One region of the Rhodococcus ruitaii genome, then DNA from elsewhere that is predicted to be linked to it. Evidence: predicted binding sites of a transcription regulator. Region 1 holds the regulator's gene; the other holds the start of a gene.

Evidence for each region. The regulator HspR, encoded in region 1, represses chaperone genes until heat shock. The targets are predictions, from matches to a motif close to ANNTGAGTNNNNNNNACTCANNT.
Region 2: clpB (ATP-dependent chaperone ClpB) is a predicted target of HspR. The motif match lies at 3,480-3,502, and genes of this name have one in related genera.

The regions. Positions count from the first base shown of each region.
Region 1 is NZ_JBUYWC010000003.1:577,206-586,781, reverse strand. Features, by position in the region: gene ACZI8W_RS05645 (LLM class flavin-dependent oxidoreductase) at 1-204, shown strand, start outside; gene ACZI8W_RS05640 (hypothetical protein) at 327-776, shown strand; gene ACZI8W_RS05635 (FAD-binding protein) at 864-2,399, opposite strand; gene ACZI8W_RS05630 (heat shock protein transcriptional repressor HspR) at 2,516-2,920, opposite strand; gene dnaJ (molecular chaperone DnaJ) at 2,917-4,092, opposite strand; gene grpE (nucleotide exchange factor GrpE) at 4,142-4,777, opposite strand; gene dnaK (molecular chaperone DnaK) at 4,774-6,615, opposite strand; gene ACZI8W_RS05610 (MerR family transcriptional regulator) at 7,073-7,822, opposite strand; gene ACZI8W_RS05605 (DUF7159 family protein) at 7,981-9,576, shown strand, end outside.
Region 2 is NZ_JBUYWC010000013.1:129,207-138,782, reverse strand. Features, by position in the region: gene ACZI8W_RS18135 (alpha/beta hydrolase) at 1-748, opposite strand, end outside; gene ACZI8W_RS18130 (TetR/AcrR family transcriptional regulator) at 871-1,524, shown strand; gene ACZI8W_RS18125 (hypothetical protein) at 1,598-2,170, shown strand; gene ACZI8W_RS18120 (FAD-binding oxidoreductase) at 2,171-3,331, opposite strand; gene clpB (ATP-dependent chaperone ClpB) at 3,594-6,146, shown strand; gene ACZI8W_RS18110 (glucose 1-dehydrogenase) at 6,399-7,235, shown strand; gene ACZI8W_RS18105 (SDR family NAD(P)-dependent oxidoreductase) at 7,253-8,059, shown strand; gene ACZI8W_RS18100 (nuclear transport factor 2 family protein) at 8,056-8,547, shown strand; gene ACZI8W_RS18095 (ferredoxin) at 8,672-8,875, shown strand; gene ACZI8W_RS18090 (CoA transferase) at 8,878-9,576, shown strand, end outside.

The DNA of each region.
Region 1 (9,576 bases):
GACTCCCCCGCCGGGATGCAGGTGCTCACGATGCTGCGCTACACCGCCGTCGGCACCCCGGGCGAAGTACGCGACTACCTGGACCGGTTCACCGAGCGCTCCCAGGCCGACGAGCTGATCGTCGTGTCGTCGGCGCCGGGTCGCGACGCGTGGCTGCGGTCGCTCGAACTGGTGGCGCAGGTGAGCGGTCTGGTCCCCGCGTGACGATTCCTGCTCGGGTGGAAACGGGAATGGGAAGGTAATCCCACCGATATCTACTCGTGGGTACACTTTTGGGCGGCCGGCCGGCCATTCGCGGCGGGCACCGAGACACCCGCAGGAGCACAATGAAACTTCGCACCCGCGTCATTGCCGCCGTCGTATTCGCCGCCGCAACGTTCGCGGCCCCGGCCACCGCCGGTGCCGAAGAACTCCCCGACGACGGACCCACCATCACGATGACCGTCACGAACCACACCGACGCTCCCATGATCTACGCCGGGGACAGCAACGAATACGGGCGGTGGGTCGACAAACCTGCAACGGTCATCGCAGCCAACGCGACCGTGACGATCAGCGGCGTCGCGTCGGACCGGCGCGGGTTCGGGCTCCAAGTGTCCTACACGATGCCGGGCGACGCGCACGTGACGTTGATGTCGAACAATTACGGCACCGGTCCCGCCAATGCCGACGGAACGCGGATCGACGGGGGCAACCGGCACGGGTACTCCATCACGTCGCACGTCGAAACGGGCTTCCCGTTCGTGAAGTCGACCTACACGGTCGCTCGTCCCTGACAGAACGGTCACACCCGACACGAGAAGGGGCCGGATGCCGCTCCCTTGGCCAGGGGTGTGGCATCCGGCCCCGCGTTCTCCGCAGGCTCAGCGGGTCGCAGCGTCCTTCACAGCCAGGTGCGCGAACAACGCGCTCGCGCCGATCGGGTTGCCGCCACCGGGGTAGACGGTGCCGCTCGGCGCGGCCATCGTGTTACCCGCCGCATACAGGCCGGCGATCGGAGCGCCCTCGGTGTCCAGGACGCGACCGACGGTGTCCGTCTTCAGCCCGCCCTTGGTGCCGAGGTCGGAGATGCCGAACTGTGCAGCGTGGAACGGGCCCTTCTCGATCGGGACCAGCGCGGAACCGCCACCGGTGAACGCGAGGTCGTAGGGCTCGTCACCGCGGCCGAAATCCTCGTCGACCCCCTTGGCCACGAGCTCGTTGAACCGCGCGACCGTGGCTTCGAGCGCCTCTGCGGGAACACCGATCTGCTCGGCGAGCCCGGCGAGCGTGTCGGCCGTCTTCCACAGCCCCTTCTCGACGTACTCCTCCGTCTCCACCAGCGGCACATTCGTCGCGGCGACCGGCGGCACCACACCACCACGATCGTCGTAGATCATCCAGAACGGCAACGTCAGGTCGCCGGCCTTCATGCGGTCGATGACTTCGCGCCCGAGCCGGTCGTAGGGTGCGTACTCGTTGGTGAAGCGCTTTCCGGCCTGATCGACGAAGATGCCACCGGTGAAGCAGAGCGCGAAGGCCGAGCGGCCGTCCGGGTGGGTCAGTCCCGGCGACCACCATGCCTCACCCATGAGGTCGACATCGGAGCCGACGGCAATGCCTGCCTGGTGCGCCTTACCGAGGTTCGACCACGGCCCCATCGAGTCGCGGGCGACGCCTGGAACACCGTACTTGCTGCGCATCTCGTCGTTCTGATCGAAGCCGCCGGCTGCGAGGACAACGCCCTTGCGGGCGCGGATCCCGCGACGCTCCCCGCCCTTCGACACGATTGCACCGACCACGACGCCGTCCTCGATCACAAGTTCCTCGAGCGCGGTGAGGCGGTGCAGGTTCACGTTCGGGTACTTGCGCAGGGCGATGAGGAACCGGCCGACCAGGGCACGCCCACCGATGAGCGTGTCGGGCAGCGCTTCGCCGTTACGTTCGCGTCCCAGAGGGCCGCGGATGGACTCGTTGAGTTCCGGGTCGTCGGCGACCGGCAGCGGCTTCGGGACGATGTGACGTCCCTCGGCCCGTGCCTTGGGAGCCTTGCCGAAATAGTCGGGCCACGGGTACACCATGAACTCGATGTCGTCGTCGGACTCGAGGTAGTCGATCAGGGGCGCGCCACCGCGGACATAGGCGTCCTGCAGCTCCCGCGGGGTCCGGTCGCCGACAACCGAGTGGTAGTAGGTGAGCGCATCCTCGATGGTGTCGTCGTCACCGGCGCGCGCGAGCACCGCATTGGTCGGAAACCAGACCCCACCGCCACCGGAGTATGCCGTGGTGCCACCGAAGTACTCGGACGCTTCGATGAGGGTGACCGCCAGGCCCTCACGCGCCGCGGTGTACGCGCCGCAGGAACCTCCGGCTCCCGACCCGACGACGAGTACGTCGCATTCTTCCGCCCAATCCACCATGCTTGATGCCTTCCGCTGATCGGTTCTGTGGAACACGCCACAGTGTGCCCGCGCGGACGTCTTCACGGTCGTGGAATTCCGCTGATCGGGAAGGCATCGAGGAGAGACACACCCGCTCAGCTGTCGCGCTTACCCCGTGGCTTCCACACCACCAGCGCATTGCTGCGGGGCATGGGAACAAGATCGCGTCGGGCGGAACGCAAGTGGGCGATCTCCACCGACATCTCCGCGACCCGCTGCTGCAGGGCTTCGACCTGATTGGTCAATTCGATGATCCGCTTGATACCGGAGAGACTGACACCCTCGTCCTGCGACAGCCGCTGGACCTCACGAAGCAGTTCGACGTCGCGCGGCGAGTACCGGCGACCGCCACCGCTGGTGCGGTGCGGGGTCACCAAACCGAGCCGATCGTAATTACGCAGCGTCTGCGCGTGCATCCCCGCGAGTTCGGCCGCGACCGAGATGACGTAGACACGGGCATCCGGGTCGGGCGGATTGCGGAAACCTGGCGTCTCGCTCATCGTGCACCTGCCCATCCTTCACGCGGATCGAATCCACCGGCCTCTTCGGCCTGAAGATATGCAGTCAGCGCCTCGGTCGCCTTGTCGTCGAGGTTCTGCGGGATCGCCACCTTGAGGGTCACCAGCAGATCGCCCGAGCCACCTCCGCGTTTCGCGACCCCACGACCGCGGACCCGCATGACCCGGCCGTCTGCGGTACCCGGCGGAATCTTCAGCCCGACGCGCCCTTCCAGTGTCGGCACGGACACGGTACCGCCCAACACCAGTTCGCCGTAGCTGACAGGGAGCACGAGAGTCAGGTCGTCGCCTTCGCGACCGAACACCTTGTCGGAGCGCACATGCACCGTCACGAACAGGTCGCCCGACGGCGCGCCGCGGAGTCCGGCCTCGCCCTGACCGGCAAGTCGGATCTTCGATCCGTCCTTCACCCCCGCCGGAACGCGGACCGTGATGGTGCGGGTGCGATTCTGCACTCCGGATCCGTGGCAGTCGTGGCACGGGTTGTCGATGATCGAGCCGCTGCCGCGGCAGTCGTCGCACGGTTCCGAGAATCCGAAGGCGCCCTGGTTGCGCGAGACGATGCCACTGCCGTTGCAGTTCGGGCAGACCCGCGGGCTGGTGCCCGGTTCGGCGCCGCTGCCGTGACAGGTGGTGCACGGCGCGGGGCTGGTCATGCGCAACGGAACGGTGACGCCCTGCACGGCATCACGGAAATCGAGGGTGGTTTCGGTCTCGACGTCGCTGCCGCGACGCGGACGCGACCGGGCACCACCGGGGCCCCCACGGTTGAACATGCCGCCGAAGAGATCGCCGAGACCACCGTCGCCGGCTCCTCCTCCGCCGAACAGGTCGCCGAGATCGAAGGTGCTGCCACCGGCGGAGAATCCGCCGCTGCCGGGCTGGAAGCCGCTACCGCCGCCGGGGAAGCCCCCGGAGGCGAACAGGCGGCGGGTCTCGTCGTACTCCTTCTTCTTGGCGGGATCGAGCAGCACACTCTTGGCTTCGGTTACAGCCTTGTAGCGTTCGGCGGCTGCCTCGTCGCCGGGGTTGGCGTCGGGATGCAACTCCCGCGACAGCTTCTTGAACGCCGATTTGATCTCCTCGGCCGATGCGGACGAGGAAACGCCCAGATCCTTGTAGAAGTCCTTCTCGATCCACTCCCGTTGGCTCACTGGGCGCCTCCTCCTTCCACTGATGTTGCTCTAACTCTGCGTGTTGTTCTTACTCTGCGCCGGACTCGTCCGACGACTTGTCCTGCAGTGTGTCCGACGGATCGCCGTCGGTCACGGTCACCATCGCGTGTCGCAGGATCCGCTCGTTGTAGCGGTAGCCCTTGCGCAGGACCGTCCCGAGAACGGGATGGCTTCCGTCGCCTTCCATCTGGACCGCTTCGTGGAGTTCGGGGTCGAAGGGGTCGCCTTCGACGCCGAATCCGGCGAGCCCGAGCGAGTCGAACACCGTGGTCAACTTATCCGACATAGCCTTGAGCGGGCCCGATTCGAGATCTCCGTGGGCACGAGCACGGTCGAGGTCGTCGAGCACGTCGAGGAACTTCGCCGCGACCGTGGCCTTGGCTTCCTCGACCGCTGCAGTGCGCTGGGCATCGGACCGTCGCCGGTAGTTGGCGTACTCGGCCGTGACGCGCTGCAGATCCGCAGTGCGCTCGGCGAGTTCGTCGGATTCCGGCGCCTCCACCGATGCCTCGGTGGCTGCCTCCGCGGCGCCCTCCGAGTCAGGAGCGGGCTCGACCACGTCGCCTTCGAGGGTTTCGGGGTCGCGAACCTCGAAGGTGTCCGGGTCGATCCGTCGCTTGTCGGTGACGGTGACCGGCTCCTGCTCGGGGGTACCCGCAGTCACTTCTTCTCCGTGTCGTTCGGCTCGTCGACAACCTCGGCGTCGACGACGTCGTCTCCGCCGGCTGCTGCGCCGTCACCGGCTGGCGCACCCTCGGCGCCCTGCGCCTCGTAGATGGCCTGGCCGAGAGCCTGCGACTCGGTCGCGAGCTTCTCGACGGCGGCCTTCACCGCAGCGATGTCGGAACCGGCGAGAGCGTCGTTGGCTTCCTTGATGGCAGCCTCGACCTTCTCCTTGACGTCGGCCGGCACCTTCTCCTCGTTGTCCTTGATGAACTTCTCGGTCTGATGCACGAGCGACTCGGCCTGGTTGCGAACCTCGGCCTCCTCGCGACGGGTCTTGTCTTCCTCGGCGTGAGCCTCGGCGTCCTTGACCATCCGGTCGATCTCCTCCTGGGACAGACCGGAGCCGTCCTGGATCTTGATCGTGTTCTCCTTGCCGGTGCCCTTGTCGCGAGCGGTGACGTGCACGATGCCGTTGGCGTCGATGTCGAAGGTCACCTCGATCTGCGGGACACCGCGCGGAGCCGGTGCGATGCCGCCGAGTTCGAAGGAACCGAGCAGCTTGTTGTGCGCCGCGATCTCGCGCTCGCCCTGGAAGACCTGGATCTGCACGGACGGCTGGTTGTCGTCGGCCGTGGTGAAGGTCTCGGACCGCTTGGTCGGGATCGTGGTGTTGCGCTCGATGAGCTTGGTCATCACGCCGCCCTTGGTCTCGATACCCAGCGACAGCGGGGTGACGTCGAGCAGCAGGACGTCCTTGACCTCACCCTTGAGCACGCCGGCCTGCAGGGCAGCACCCACAGCGACGACCTCGTCGGGGTTGACACCCTTGTTGGGTTCGCGGCCACCGGTGAGCTCCTTGACCAGTTCGGTGACGGCGGGCATACGGGTGGAGCCACCGACGAGCACGACGTGGTCGATGTCGCCGACCGCAATGCCTGCGTCCTTGACGACCTGCTGGAACGGTGCGCGGGTGCGCTCGAGGAGATCATTGGTGATCTTCTGGAACTCCGAGCGGGTCAGCTGCTCGTCGAGGAAGAGCGGGTTCTTGTCCGCGTCGACCGTGATGTACGGCAGGTTGATGGACGTCGACTGCGAGCTCGACAGCTCGATCTTCGCCTTCTCGGCAGCCTCACGCAGACGCTGAAGGGCCATCTTGTCCTTCGTCAGGTCGACGCCGTGCTGCGACTTGAACTTGTCGACGAGCCAGCTCACGATGCGCTCGTCCCAGTCGTCGCCACCGAGGTGGTTGTCGCCGGAGGTGGCACGCACCTCGACGACGCCGTCGCCGATCTCGAGGAGGGACACGTCGAACGTGCCGCCACCGAGGTCGAAGACGAGGATGGTCTGTTCCTTCTCGCCCTTGTCGAGCCCGTATGCGAGCGCGGCCGCGGTGGGCTCGTTGACGATGCGCAGGACGTTGAGACCGGCGATGGTGCCGGCTTCCTTCGTCGCCTGACGCTGGGAGTCGTTGAAGTACGCGGGGACCGTGATGACCGCGTCGGTGATGTCCTCGCCCAGGTACGACTCGGCGTCGCGCTTGAGCTTCATCAGCGTGCGAGCGCTGATTTCCTGCGAGGTGTACTTCTTGTCGTCGATCGCGACGTTCCAGTCGGTGCCGATGTGGCGCTTGACCGAGCGGATCGTGCGGTCGACGTTGGTGACCGCCTGGTTCTTGGCGGGCTGACCAACCAGAACTTCGCCGTTCTTGGCGAACGCAACGACCGACGGGGTGGTGCGTGAACCTTCAGCGTTGGCGACGACGACGGGTTCGCCGCCCTCCAGAACGGAGACGACCGAGTTGGTGGTCCCGAGGTCGATACCGACCGCACGAGCCATGATTTCCTCCAAATGCTTTCGAAACGTTCCTTGCTCAACCTGAGCCTGTCCGACTCACACTGAGCGCGGTCGACTCGACTTTGCACCCGCAGCACCCTGCAAGTCAAGCAAGTTGAGTGACATGCGCTCAAGTTGTCTGATGGGTCCAACGGCAGGTACGGACGGAATGTTCCGAATGTGATCCAACTCACTCATTGTCGTCGTCCGCAGGGATCTCATCAGCCACATCTCTGCTGCCGTCCTACACGGATTCGACGTGTGGGACGTCGATCTGACGTGCGTTCACCTCACCCGCGACCGCGCCTCCGGTGGTAGCCGCATCAGCACTCGACGCAGCAGGTAGGGCACGCCGACAGTAGTTACAACGGCAACGGACAGACACAGACCTCCGCCGCAAAGGTTGTATCTGTCCGCTGCTCCGCTTTTACGCCGGCCGGGCTTCTACGTCGGCCGGGTCCTACGCCGACCGAGCCTCGTTCGCCTTCGTGATGAAGTCGATCTGCTCGGGACTCGGCCCGCAGAACTCCTGCTCGATCCGCTCCGCATTCTCGGTGTGCATGCGGTACATGCTGTCGCGCAGGCCCTCGTCGCCACCGTGGAACTGTTCGAGCAGCCCCATCCACTGCGCCGCCATCTCCTGAGCTTCGGGGGACCGCGGATCCATTCCGGCGCTCAGTGCGGCATCCACGCGCGGAATGAGAACCTGCCACGACGTTTCCGCCGCCGCAATCGTCTCGTCACCGAGCAACGCGCGCCGCTCGGCAAGATCGGCCAGCTGGGATTCGCTGAAATACCGTTTCACTGTGTCGTCCACGTCGATCACTCCTCTGATCACTTCGAGGAAGTCGGCGACCGAGGCGTCCGGCGACGTGCGCACTCTCCGGGAGAGCATCTCGACATGCGCACGCAACGTGCGTGTCGCGGTGAGTTGCTCATCCAGATACGTACGGTGCGCATCGAGAATCTCCGACAGCGACAAGTCCCCGTCGGTGACCGCGGCGATGGTCTCGAGCGACAGACCCAGTTGACGCAACGCCAGCACTTCGTAGAGTCGCTGCACATCGTCTGCCTCGTAGAGGCGATGCCCCGACGTCGTCCGTCCCGACGGCCGCACCAGTCCGATGTCGTCCCAGTGATGCAGTGTCCGCACGGTCAGGCCCGTCGCCGAAGCGAGCGGCCCTACCTTCCACGTCTCGGTGGTGCGCATCGTTCACCCACTTCCACCGGCGCTCTCTGCGTCGGCACGATCGACGCTAGGACCTCACGTAACGTGAGGATCAAGCCCGAATTTGCCGGGGTATTCCCGTCGGGCTTACCACAAAATCGGTATTCTTCTGTACATTTCTGCGGAAACCAGGAACGATCGTGTCGCTCGGTCTCCGGGTGCGATGCCGAGAGCCGGCATCGAGACATCTGCTCGAATGGGGGCAACTCGGCATGTCCGTAGGCGTAGGCCTGAGGGTCGGCACCACCGTGTCATCGGTTGCCGTCACGTCCCCCACCCCCGGACGACCCGACCCGGAACCCATCGAACGGCGCACCGCGGTGCATCTGCATTCCGACGGCACCGCCACGCTGGGCGAACACCACCTCGCCGACGGCAACACCAGTTCGTTCACCGATTTCGTCGACCGGCTGGGACGATCCAACGGCGTCCGGGCCAACGACGGCGCCCTGTCTCGCGCAGAAGACCTCGTCGCGACCGCGATGGAATGCCTCATCGCCGACGCCGGGACCATGATCGGCGACGAGAACCACACCGTCGTGGCGTCCCACCCCACCGATTGGCCACCGTCGACAGTCGCGCTGCTCCGCAACGCCCTCGACTATGTGGGCCTGCGACACGTATCCCTCATCTCCGATGCCGAAGCTGCCGCCGCATGGTTCGAATCGCAGGTGTCACACCAGACCGGCAGGCTCGTTGCGGTCTACCACATCGACCCGCACGGATCGACCGTCACGCTCGTCCGCTCGGGTGTGGTCGCGGGTAAGGCGTTCCGCTTCGCCGAAGACGACGCCCCCTCGGTCTCCGTGCAGTTGTCGACGGCACTCGGAGCGTTCGGTTGGCTCGTGACCAATCTCGACGCGATCGTCGTGACTCTGGACGAAACGGTCGACACCAGCGCCGCACAGATCGTCACCCAGTCCATCAAGGCGGGTCTCGGCGTGCGGTGCGCCCTGGCACCCGACCCCCACCAGACGATGGTTCGCGGCGCCGCGCTCGCTGCCGCCGCAGGGTCGGTGGATCTCCTCGGATCCACACAGGTGCTTCCCGCCGCTCGCCCGTCGGGCTCGAAGCGTGCCGACCTGGACCCGGAAACCACGACGGTGATCGCCAAGATCACGCCTACTGCTGCGGTTGCACCTTTAGATTCCGGCAGGGGCGCGGCGTTCGCGAGCACGGCAACGTCCGACAAAACGGGTCCACCCGACACCGCGGATCCGACAGGTCCTGATACCACCACCGACGATCCCGGCAGGAAGCCGAAGATCGGCGTGTGGGCCGCAGCCGCGGCCGTGGCGTTGCTCGTCGGCGTCGGCGTCCTCATCTTCACACTGCGCGATACCTCAACCGCGAACGCGAACCCACCGGCGACGACCACGCCGAGCGCAGTCGTCCCGACGGCCACGCAGCCCCAGCCTCGTTCGACGTCGGCGACCCCCACGACCTCGGAAACCGCCGAGACCCCGACGACCGCCGACGTCGCCGAGGCCGAGTACACCGCGCCCGGGTATGTGCCCACTGTCGTCCCGCAGCCGCAGTACGAGGCAGAGCCCTCGAGCTCCGAGTCGTCGACGACACCGGAGGAGAACACCTCGGCCACCACTGCACCGACGAGTAGCAGCACCGGTTGGTCGCGCCGCAATCCACCGAGGGAGCCGAGCATCGAATCGGGAGGTGGTGGGTCCAGTTCGTCGTCGCCGGCTTCACCGACGCCGACATCTCCCGAAGAACCGGAG
Region 2 (9,576 bases), on a different contig from region 1:
GCCCGTCCCCGAACAGCTGGTAGGAGCGGTGTTTGGTGCTGAGATCGGTGACCGGCATGAACAGCAACTGGAAGTCCGGGATCCGGCGACCCGGCCGCGTGCGGGCCTCGGAAGTGGTGGCCAGTGACACGACCGCGGCGAGATTGCCTCCGGCGCTTTCTCCGGCGACCCCGACTGCGGTGGGATCGACGCCCAGTTCGTCGGCGTGCGCGACCGCGTGGTCGAACGCAGCGATCGCATCGTTCACCGCGGCGGGGAAGGGATGCTCCGGAGCGAGGCGGTAATCGACCGAGAGCACCGCGACGCCGGCATGCTCGGCGAGGAATCGGCACACCGAGTCCGCCGACCCGAACCCTCCCAGTACGAAACCGCCGCCGTGGAAATAGAGGAGTAGCGGGAGGCGCGCTGCCGGGTGGTGTTTCGGACGGTAGAGCCGGGCCTGGATGGGTCCGTCGGCTCCGTTGATCGTGAGGTCGTGGATGTTCCCGATCTCGGAGGCAGCACCGACGATCCAGGCCTCACGGTCGATCTGCGCGCGCCCCTCCGCCAAGGGGAGCTTCTCGAAGGTCGTTCCGGCGGCGAGTGTCATCAACCGCAGTCCGAGCTGCACCTCGGTGTCGAGTTCGGCACCGTCGATGCGGACGGGGCGACCGCCTATCAGCCGTTGCATGGGCAGGGGGAGGGAGGCGAGGGTGCGCAACACTGCCCGCGCGATCCGGTCGCTCGGGCGGATGTTCGACGAAGTCATGCGTCTCCTTGTGAGTGCTCGTCGTGGTCGGCCGGGCTCGGAGTGTGCCGGTGGTGAACGAAATGCTAATGCAAAGTCTGGCCAAATGACCAGACTTTGCGGTGTCGGTATCGTTCGGATTCATGAATGCTGGACGACGGACGCACTACACGCGGGGTCGGGAGCGACGCGACGAACTGATCGACGCGGCGATCCGGACCATCGCGAACCGCGGACTCGAACGCGTCACTTTCCGCGCCGTCGCGGAGGAGGCAGGCTTCCCTCCGTCGACGACCAGCTACTTCTTCGAGTCCGTGGACGACGTCATAGATGCCGCGATCACCCGCGTCGCCGACCGCGTCACCGCGAAGGTGACCGCACTGCTCGATGCGGCCCGGTCCGGGCAACTGGACGTCGCCGAACTCGCCGAAGCAATGATCGACATGGTGTCCGGGCAGGACAGCGACGACTCCGTTGCCCAGTTCGACGCCTACCTCGCCGCGCGCCGACGCCCGGAGCTCGCCGAGCCGGTGCACCGCATCATGAGGACCTTGGAGGAAGAGACGGAAAACGCCTTACGACTGTTCGGGGTGGACGACCCGGTGATCCCCGCGCAGCAGTTCGTCGCCCTCATCGATGGGTTCACGCTGCATGAGATCGCAAGGCCCGGTCGCGCGCAGACCCGGGAGGCCCTTCGTGATCTGCTGGTGCGTGTGCTCGCTTCCTATGCCGAAGACCCCTGGTCGGCGGCGACCTCCGGTCATGCCGCTGACATCCGAGGGGCCGATCGAACCTGATCGGCGCAACAGGACATTCCATCCGTAATGCCCGATCCACCGACGGTGGGCGTCGGCTGACATACTGCCTCGCATGGCGAATGGGGAACCCCAGCGGGTCGAGGCACGGTTGCCGGTCGAGCGGGTCGATGAGGCGCTCTATGGATCGGCCAACAATGGCGGAGGTGCGCTGCGGCCGATGGAGCCGGTGCCGCCGATCTGTTCGCGACACGGACAACCCGAGATCGATCGGGTCCGGGTGACGATCAAGTCGGATCGTTCCCGGCCGGAACAGGGTGAGGGCACACTCGGCTCGGCGCTCGCCGCCGCCTACACCGTGCAGGTGGCTGCGGTCGAGTGGCCGGTGTGCGCGCGGTGCGTCGCGGCGCGTGTCCGGTGGCAGATCGCCGCGGCAGCGATGTTCACGGTGCTCGCAGCGCTGTTCCTCGCACTCGTCCTCGCGCTGCTCCAGGGTGCACCCCGTCCCTACGGGATTGCGCTGCTGGTGGTGTTCGCGGTGTCCCTCGCTCCGCTCTATGTCGCGTTGCGGATGATCGAGCATCGACGGGCGGCGGTGGGGGTGAGCCTCACGGAGGACGGTTCGGCGCTGGTCGTCCAAGAGGCGCACCCTGATTTCGCGCGGGCCGTCTCGTCGTCGCGGGCGTGATCAGAGTGGATCGAAGCTGATGTTCTGCCGCGGGGTGCCCGCGGCAGACAGGGCGTACAGCGTGGTGCGGATCATCGACGGCGACCCGGAGATCTGGATCTGGTGCTCGGACCACGATCCGAAACTCGCGACGACCTTCCCCAGCTTCCCCTGGATCGGCTCCTGCAGACCCGGAGGTGTTTCGCGCACGGGAACCGGATGCCAGTACGGATTCTCCGATTCCTCCGTGACAGGGGTGACCGTGAGCCACGGGTTCGTCATGGCGATGTGCCACAACGTTTCCAGGTCGTAGAGATCGCACGGGTAGTTTCCGCCGTAGAACAGGTGGGTGCGCGGATTCGTACCGCGCATCGCCATCTCCATGATCTGCGCGCGCAGCGGCGCCAGGCCCGTGCCCGACGCGATCATGAGTACGTCTCGGCCGCTGTCCCGATCGACCTGCAGGCCTCCGAGTGGCGGACCGATCGTCCATCGATCACCCACCATGACCTCGCCGACGAGACCTCCGCTGACCCACCCGGTCGACACGCGTCGGACGTGGAACTCGATCTGTCCACGAGGGTTCGGGGGAATCGCCGGCGACAGGTACCGCCACATCTGGGGGCGCTGCGGGATCTGGACGCTCATGTACTGGCCCGCGTGGAACGGGATGGGGCTGTCGGTTTCGAGTCGGATGATCGCGAGATCGGCGAGCACCCGTTCGTGGCCGACGACGGTGGCGCCCCATGCGGCAGGCAGGTCGTCCTCGGCTGCGGCGACAGCCATCGTCTCGGTGAAGTGTGAGATCACCTCCGCCCACGTGCGCTCGAGCGCCGCGGTCCACAGGATCAGCGGTGTGCATTCGCGCACCGCGACGAGCAGTGCGTGCCCAGCGGCGCGGAAATGCTCGGGGCGGACACCGTACTTGCGGTGATCGCGCGCCAATTGACCGAGGAAGGCATCCAGGCCGTCGACGTCGGTGAGTTTGTCGACCGCCCATCCGACCGCGGTCGTGAACCGGTGCCGCATGTTCTCCATACCGGCGGGAAACAGCTCTCGGGTGCCGGACGTCCCGCTCCATAGTGCGGTGTAGAACGCCGTGGCGAACCGCTCGGGCCCGGTCGGGTTTGCGGTGATCGATGCGAAGCTGAGTTGTACTCGGGCGATGGCGAACGCCTCCACGCCATCCTCCCACGTACTGTGCCAATTCGGACGCCGTCACTGTAGTCGTTTCTCTGCCGGTCGGCTACACGTCGGGTCGGCTACACCCGCAAGGAGTTCAGGCGATCAGCCGCGAGCGAAATGTGACACCAATCACCCCGCCTTGAAAAGTTGAGTGGAACAAACTCAACTTTGGTCTCGTTGTATCCATCGAGTACCCGCGGGCCGGAGTCTGCGGGTACAAAATTGACACAGACCCACTCGAGAACGGAAGGAGCCCGTAGTGGACTCGTTCAACCCCACGACGAAAACTCAGGCGGCCTTGACAGCGGCGCTGCAGTCGGCATCCGCTGCGGGCAACCCGGATATCCGCCCGGCGCACCTGCTCGTCGCGCTGCTCGACCAGACCGACGGCATCGCCGGCCCGCTGCTCAAAGCGGTCGGCGTCGACCCCGCCGAGGTCAGGAGCGAGGCGCACGATCTCGTCGACAAGCTACCCACCGCGACCGGCGCGACCACCACACCGCAACTCGGCCGTGAAGCGATCGCCGCGCTGTCCGCGGCGCAGAAGCTCGCTACCGAACTCACCGACGAATTCGTTTCGACCGAGCACGTGCTCGTAGGCCTTGCCAGTGGCAGTTCGGACGTCGCAGGCCTACTCGCCGGGCGTGGCGCGACACCCGAAGCACTGCGCGAGGCGTTCACCGCCGTCCGCGGCACCGGGCGCGTCACCAGCGCCGACCCGGAAGGAACCTTCCAGGCTCTCGAGAAGTACTCGACCGATCTGACGGCACGTGCCCGCGACGGCAAACTCGACCCTGTCATCGGCCGCGACAACGAGATCCGTCGCGTCGTGCAGGTCCTGTCGCGTCGCACCAAGAACAACCCCGTGCTGATCGGCGAGCCCGGTGTCGGCAAAACCGCCATCGTCGAGGGTCTCGCGCAGCGCGTCGTCGCAGGTGACGTGCCCGAATCGCTTCGCGGTAAGACCGTCATCTCCCTCGACCTCGGCTCGATGGTCGCGGGTGCGAAGTACCGCGGCGAATTCGAGGAACGACTCAAGGCGGTGCTCGACGAGATCAAGGAATCCGCCGGGCAGATCATCACGTTCATCGACGAACTGCACACCATCGTCGGCGCCGGCGCGACCGGCGAGTCGGCAATGGATGCGGGCAACATGATCAAGCCGATGCTCGCTCGCGGTGAACTCCGGCTCGTCGGCGCAACCACCCTCGACGAGTACCGCAAGTACATCGAGAAGGATGCCGCCCTCGAGCGTCGCTTCCAGCAGGTGCTCGTCGGCGAGCCGAGTGTCGAGGACACCGTCGGCATCCTGCGTGGGCTCAAGGAACGCTACGAGGTGCACCACGGTGTGCGCATCACCGACTCCGCGCTGGTGTCCGCCGCAACGCTGTCCGACCGCTACATCACCTCCCGGTTCCTCCCGGACAAGGCCATCGACCTCGTCGACGAGGCCGCGTCGCGGCTGAGGATGGAGATCGACTCACGACCCGAGGAGATCGACACCGTCGAACGAATCGTCCGTCGCCTCGAGATCGAGGAGATGGCGCTGCAGAAGGAAACCGACGCTGCGTCGAAGGAACGACTCGACAAACTGCGCGGTGAACTCGCCGACGAACGCGAGAAGTTGGGCCAGCTCACCGCGCGCTGGCAGAACGAGAAGACCGCGATCGATTCGGTCCGAGAAGTCAAGGAACAACTCGAAGCGCTACGCGGCGAGGAGGAACGCGCCGAACGCGACGGCGATCTCGGCAAGGCCGCGGAGCTGCGCTACGGCCGCATCCCCGACCTGGAAAAGAAGCTAGAGGCAGCGGCGGAGGCGTCGGGTGCGGCGTCCGACGGCGATGTGATGCTCAAGGAAGAGGTCGGTCCGGACGACGTCGCAGAGGTCGTCGCGGCATGGACCGGCATCCCCGCCGGCCGCATGCTCGAAGGCGAAACCGAGAAGCTGCTGCGGATGGAAGACGAGATCGGCAATCGTGTGGTCGGTCAGACCGCGGCCGTGCAGACCGTCTCGGATGCGGTCCGCCGCGCCCGGGCCGGTGTCGCCGACCCGAACCGTCCCACCGGATCGTTCCTGTTCCTCGGACCCACCGGCGTCGGCAAGACCGAGCTCGCCAAGGCGCTCGCCGACTTCCTGTTCGACGACGAACGCGCCATGGTGCGGATCGACATGTCGGAGTACAGCGAGAAGCACAGCGTCGCTCGACTCGTCGGTGCACCTCCCGGCTACGTCGGTTACGATGCCGGCGGTCAGCTGACCGAAGCGGTGCGTCGTCGCCCGTACACGGTGGTGCTGTTCGACGAGGTCGAGAAGGCGCACCCCGATGTGTTCGACACCCTCCTGCAGGTACTCGACGACGGGCGTCTCACCGACGGCCAAGGACGCACGGTCGACTTCCGCAACACCATCTTGATCCTCACCTCGAACCTCGGGTCGGGGGGCGACAAGGATCACGTGATGGCGGCGGTGCGCATGGCGTTCAAGCCGGAGTTCATCAACCGGCTCGACGACGTCGTGATCTTCGACCCGCTGTCCGAGGAACAGCTCGAGAGGATCGTCGACATCCAGGTCGACCAGCTGGCGACACGTCTCGAGGCGCGACGGCTCACCCTCGACGTCGACGGAGCAGCACGGATGTGGCTCGCGGTGCGTGGCTACGACCCGCAGTACGGTGCGCGTCCGCTGCGCAGGCTCATCCAGCAGGCAATAGGCGACCAGCTCGCCAAGAAGTTGCTGGCGGGGGAGATCCGCGACGGCGACACCGTGAAGGTCGGTGTCACCGACAACGCCGACAGCCTGGTCATCGGTTGAGGTGACTGCGAGGCACATCGAGTAACGGGTGAACCCGTGCGGGGCGCACGGTCCGAGAGGGCGAACCCTTGGGCTGTGCGTCCCTTTCACGTTGTCTATGCGCGACACCGCAGGGCGAAAGCCGCACGCCCACACTCGCGAATCTGACCGCACCCTTCCTTCCCCCGGTTTCGCGGTCCCCTCTCGACCTGATCCTAAATTAATGATAATGGTATTTGTGAATTAGATCGCATTGTGGAGCGGAGTGGAACGATGTCGGGAAGATTGGACGGCAAGGTCGCTGTCATCACGGGTGGTGCCAGTGGAATCGGAGCGGGAACCGCTCGCAGGCTCGTCGCGGAGGGCGCGCGGGTGGTCATCGCAGACCTGCAGGACGAGGTCGGCGCGGCGCTGGCGGACGAGTTGGGCAACGCGGCCTGCTTCGTGCGGACCGATGTCACGGACGAGAGCGACATCGCGAATGCCGTCGACACGGCGGTCGGGCAGTACGGGCAACTGGACGTCATGTTCAACAACGCCGGGATCATGGGAGCGATGGGGTCGATCGCCAAGCTGCGGGCCAGTGACGTCGACATCACGATCGCCGTGAATCTGCGGGCTGCGTTGCTCGGGTCCAAACACGCTGCTCGAGTCATGATCCCGCGGCGAGCCGGCGTGATCCTGTCGACGTCGAGTCCCGCAGGCGTCATGGGTGGTGTGGGTCCGCACGCGTACAGCGCGACGAAGGCGGGCATCATCGGCCTGACCCAATCGGTGGCTGCCGAGATGCGTCCCCACGGGATCCGGGTGAACGCGGTGATCCCGGGCGCGGTCGTGTCGGCGATGACCGCGGACCTCACCGCGGGCGGAGTCGACGATCTCGACGGCGCACAGGCATCGCTCGCGCGAACCGCGCTGATGGATCGGCCAGGAAGGCCTGAGGATATCGCAGCTGCCGTCGTCTACCTTGCGAGCGACGAGGCGGCCTTCGTCACCGGCATCGCGCTCCCCGTCGACGCAGGTATGACCCGCGCGGGTGGCCGCGCACCCTTCAGCACGGGCGACTATGAGGAACCGTCCGCGGTCCTGCACGCCGGCACCCGCGGATGACCGGGTCCGGAAGTCGAATGACGGGAAGGGTGGAGATGAACACGGGTAAGAGGGTTCTGGTCACGGGTGCCGCGATGGGGATGGGGCGCGAGATCGCGCTCGAGTTCGCCCGTCAGGGCGCCGAACACGTCACGGTCGCCGACATCGACACGGGCAAGGCGGAAGAAGTCGCAGCCGAGATCCGTGAGATCGGAGCTGGGGCTGTCGCGGTGCACGTCGATCTCCGGGACTCCGGGCAGGTGCGCACGATGGTGGACGTGGCCGCGGAATCGGCCGGTGGCCTGGACGTCCTGGTGAACAACGCCGGCGTGCTGGACACCGTCTTCTGTGAAACCTCGAGCATCGAGGAACTCACCGAGGAGGCGTGGGACGCAGTGTATGCCGTGAACGTCAAGGCGATGTGGCTGGCCACCAAGTTTGCGGCGCCGCATCTGCGCCGGTCGCAGCGAGGCCCCGCGGTGGTCAACGCTGCCTCGGTGGCTGGGATGACGGGCTACCCGATGCCGGCGTACGCCTCGAGCAAGGGTGCGGTGATCCAGTTGACGCGCGCCGCCGCGATCAACCTTGCGCCGGACGTGCGGGTGAACTGCTTCTGTCCCGGGTCGATCCGCACCCCTATGGCCGACGCGCACCTCGCCGATGCGGAGGATCGGGAGGAGCGTGAGCGGCAGATGAGCGGGACACACCTCATTCCCCGACGTGGCGAACCCGGTGAGGTGGCGGCGCTGGTGTGCTTCCTCGCGTCCGATGCCGCCTCGTTCATCACCGGTGGGATCTACCCCGTGGACGGCGGGACGACTGCATGGCGTGGGGTGCGCGCATGAGTGAGCGGGGGATATTCACGGACACGGACGAATCCGATCGGAGACCGGTAGCGGACCGGCTGGCGCGGTTGGAGGATATCGAGGCCGCCCGCGACGTGCTCGCCGCCTACGCGTCAGCGGTCGACTCCCGGGACGTGTGTGGTCTCCGCGCGCTGTATCGGGAGGGCAGCGTAATGACCACCCCGCGCGCAACCTATCGCGGGGCGGACGAGATCGTCGGGTTTTTCCTCGGTACCTGGGATCGGGATCCCTGGGAGAAAAGGCATTTCGTGAACAATGTCGCCACCGAGTGGCTGTCGCCGGGGCGGGTGGCGGTCCGCGCCTACTTCTTGTTCACGGGCCGGGCTCCGGAGCGATCGGTGATCGGGTGGGGCACCTACCGTGCTGTGGTGGACACCGGGGGCTCGCCGGTGCTGGTCGAACATGAACTGGCGGTGGAAGTGGGGACTTCACTCGACGAAGGCTGGGCCGAGGTGGACGGTAGCTGAGAGGCTTTCGGAGACTTCGGACCGCAAATACTCCTTGACTTCTCACCAATTCCAATTAATGATAGTCATAGATTAAGTGATGCGGGCCACATGACCCGTCACCGGTGCCATGAACGGAGACGAGATGAGCTTTCTGACCATCGACAAGAGTCGCTGCCAGGGGCACGGCCGTTGCTACAGCGTCGCGCCCGACCTCCTGTCCGACGACGAGCAGGGATACGTCGAACAGGAGGGCACCCTCGAGCTGACCGACGACCTGCGGTCGCAGGGCGAGGCCGCCGCGGGCGCCTGCCCGGAGCTCGCGCTGCGGCTGTCGGTCGGAGCCTGACCGTGCTCGGCCATCTGAAGGTCCTCGATCTCACGGACGAGCGCGGACTGGCGTGTGGTCGACTGCTCGCCGACCTCGGGGCGGACGTGGTGGCGGTGGAGCCCCCTGCTGGGTCCCGAGCCCGCGCCGCCCACCCCGTCGATGCGGTCGACCGGTCACTGTTGTGGGAGTCGTTCGCCGCGAACAAGCGATCCGTCGCACTGGACCTCGAATCTCGTGAGGGCACTGAGGTCATGCACGAATTGCTGGTCGCCGCAGATATTCTCGTCACGTCTTCCTCGGTGCCCGAGCTCGAGCGCTGCGGTCTGCACCCGCACGACACGACTGCTGCATTCCCGCGACTGGTCCACGTCGCCATCACGCCGTTCGGCCTGACGGGGCCCAAGAGCCGCTACCTGGACTCGGATCTCGTCGTGTGGGCTGCCGGTGGGCCACTGGACCCGCACCGCGACGGTGACCGGCCGCCGCTGCGGATCAGCGTCGACCAAGCGTACCTGCACGCGGCGACCGACGCGGCGACCGGAGCGCTGCTCGCGCACCGTGCTCGTCGCGTCACCGGCCGCGGTCAGATCGTGGATGTCTCTGCCCAGGCGTCCCTCGGTGTTGCGACCCTCGGCCGCGTCCTTGCGCACACGGCCGGCGACGAGGCTCCGCAGTGGCACCGGCAACCCACGCCTCGCGCCGCAGCGAAACCTGGCGGC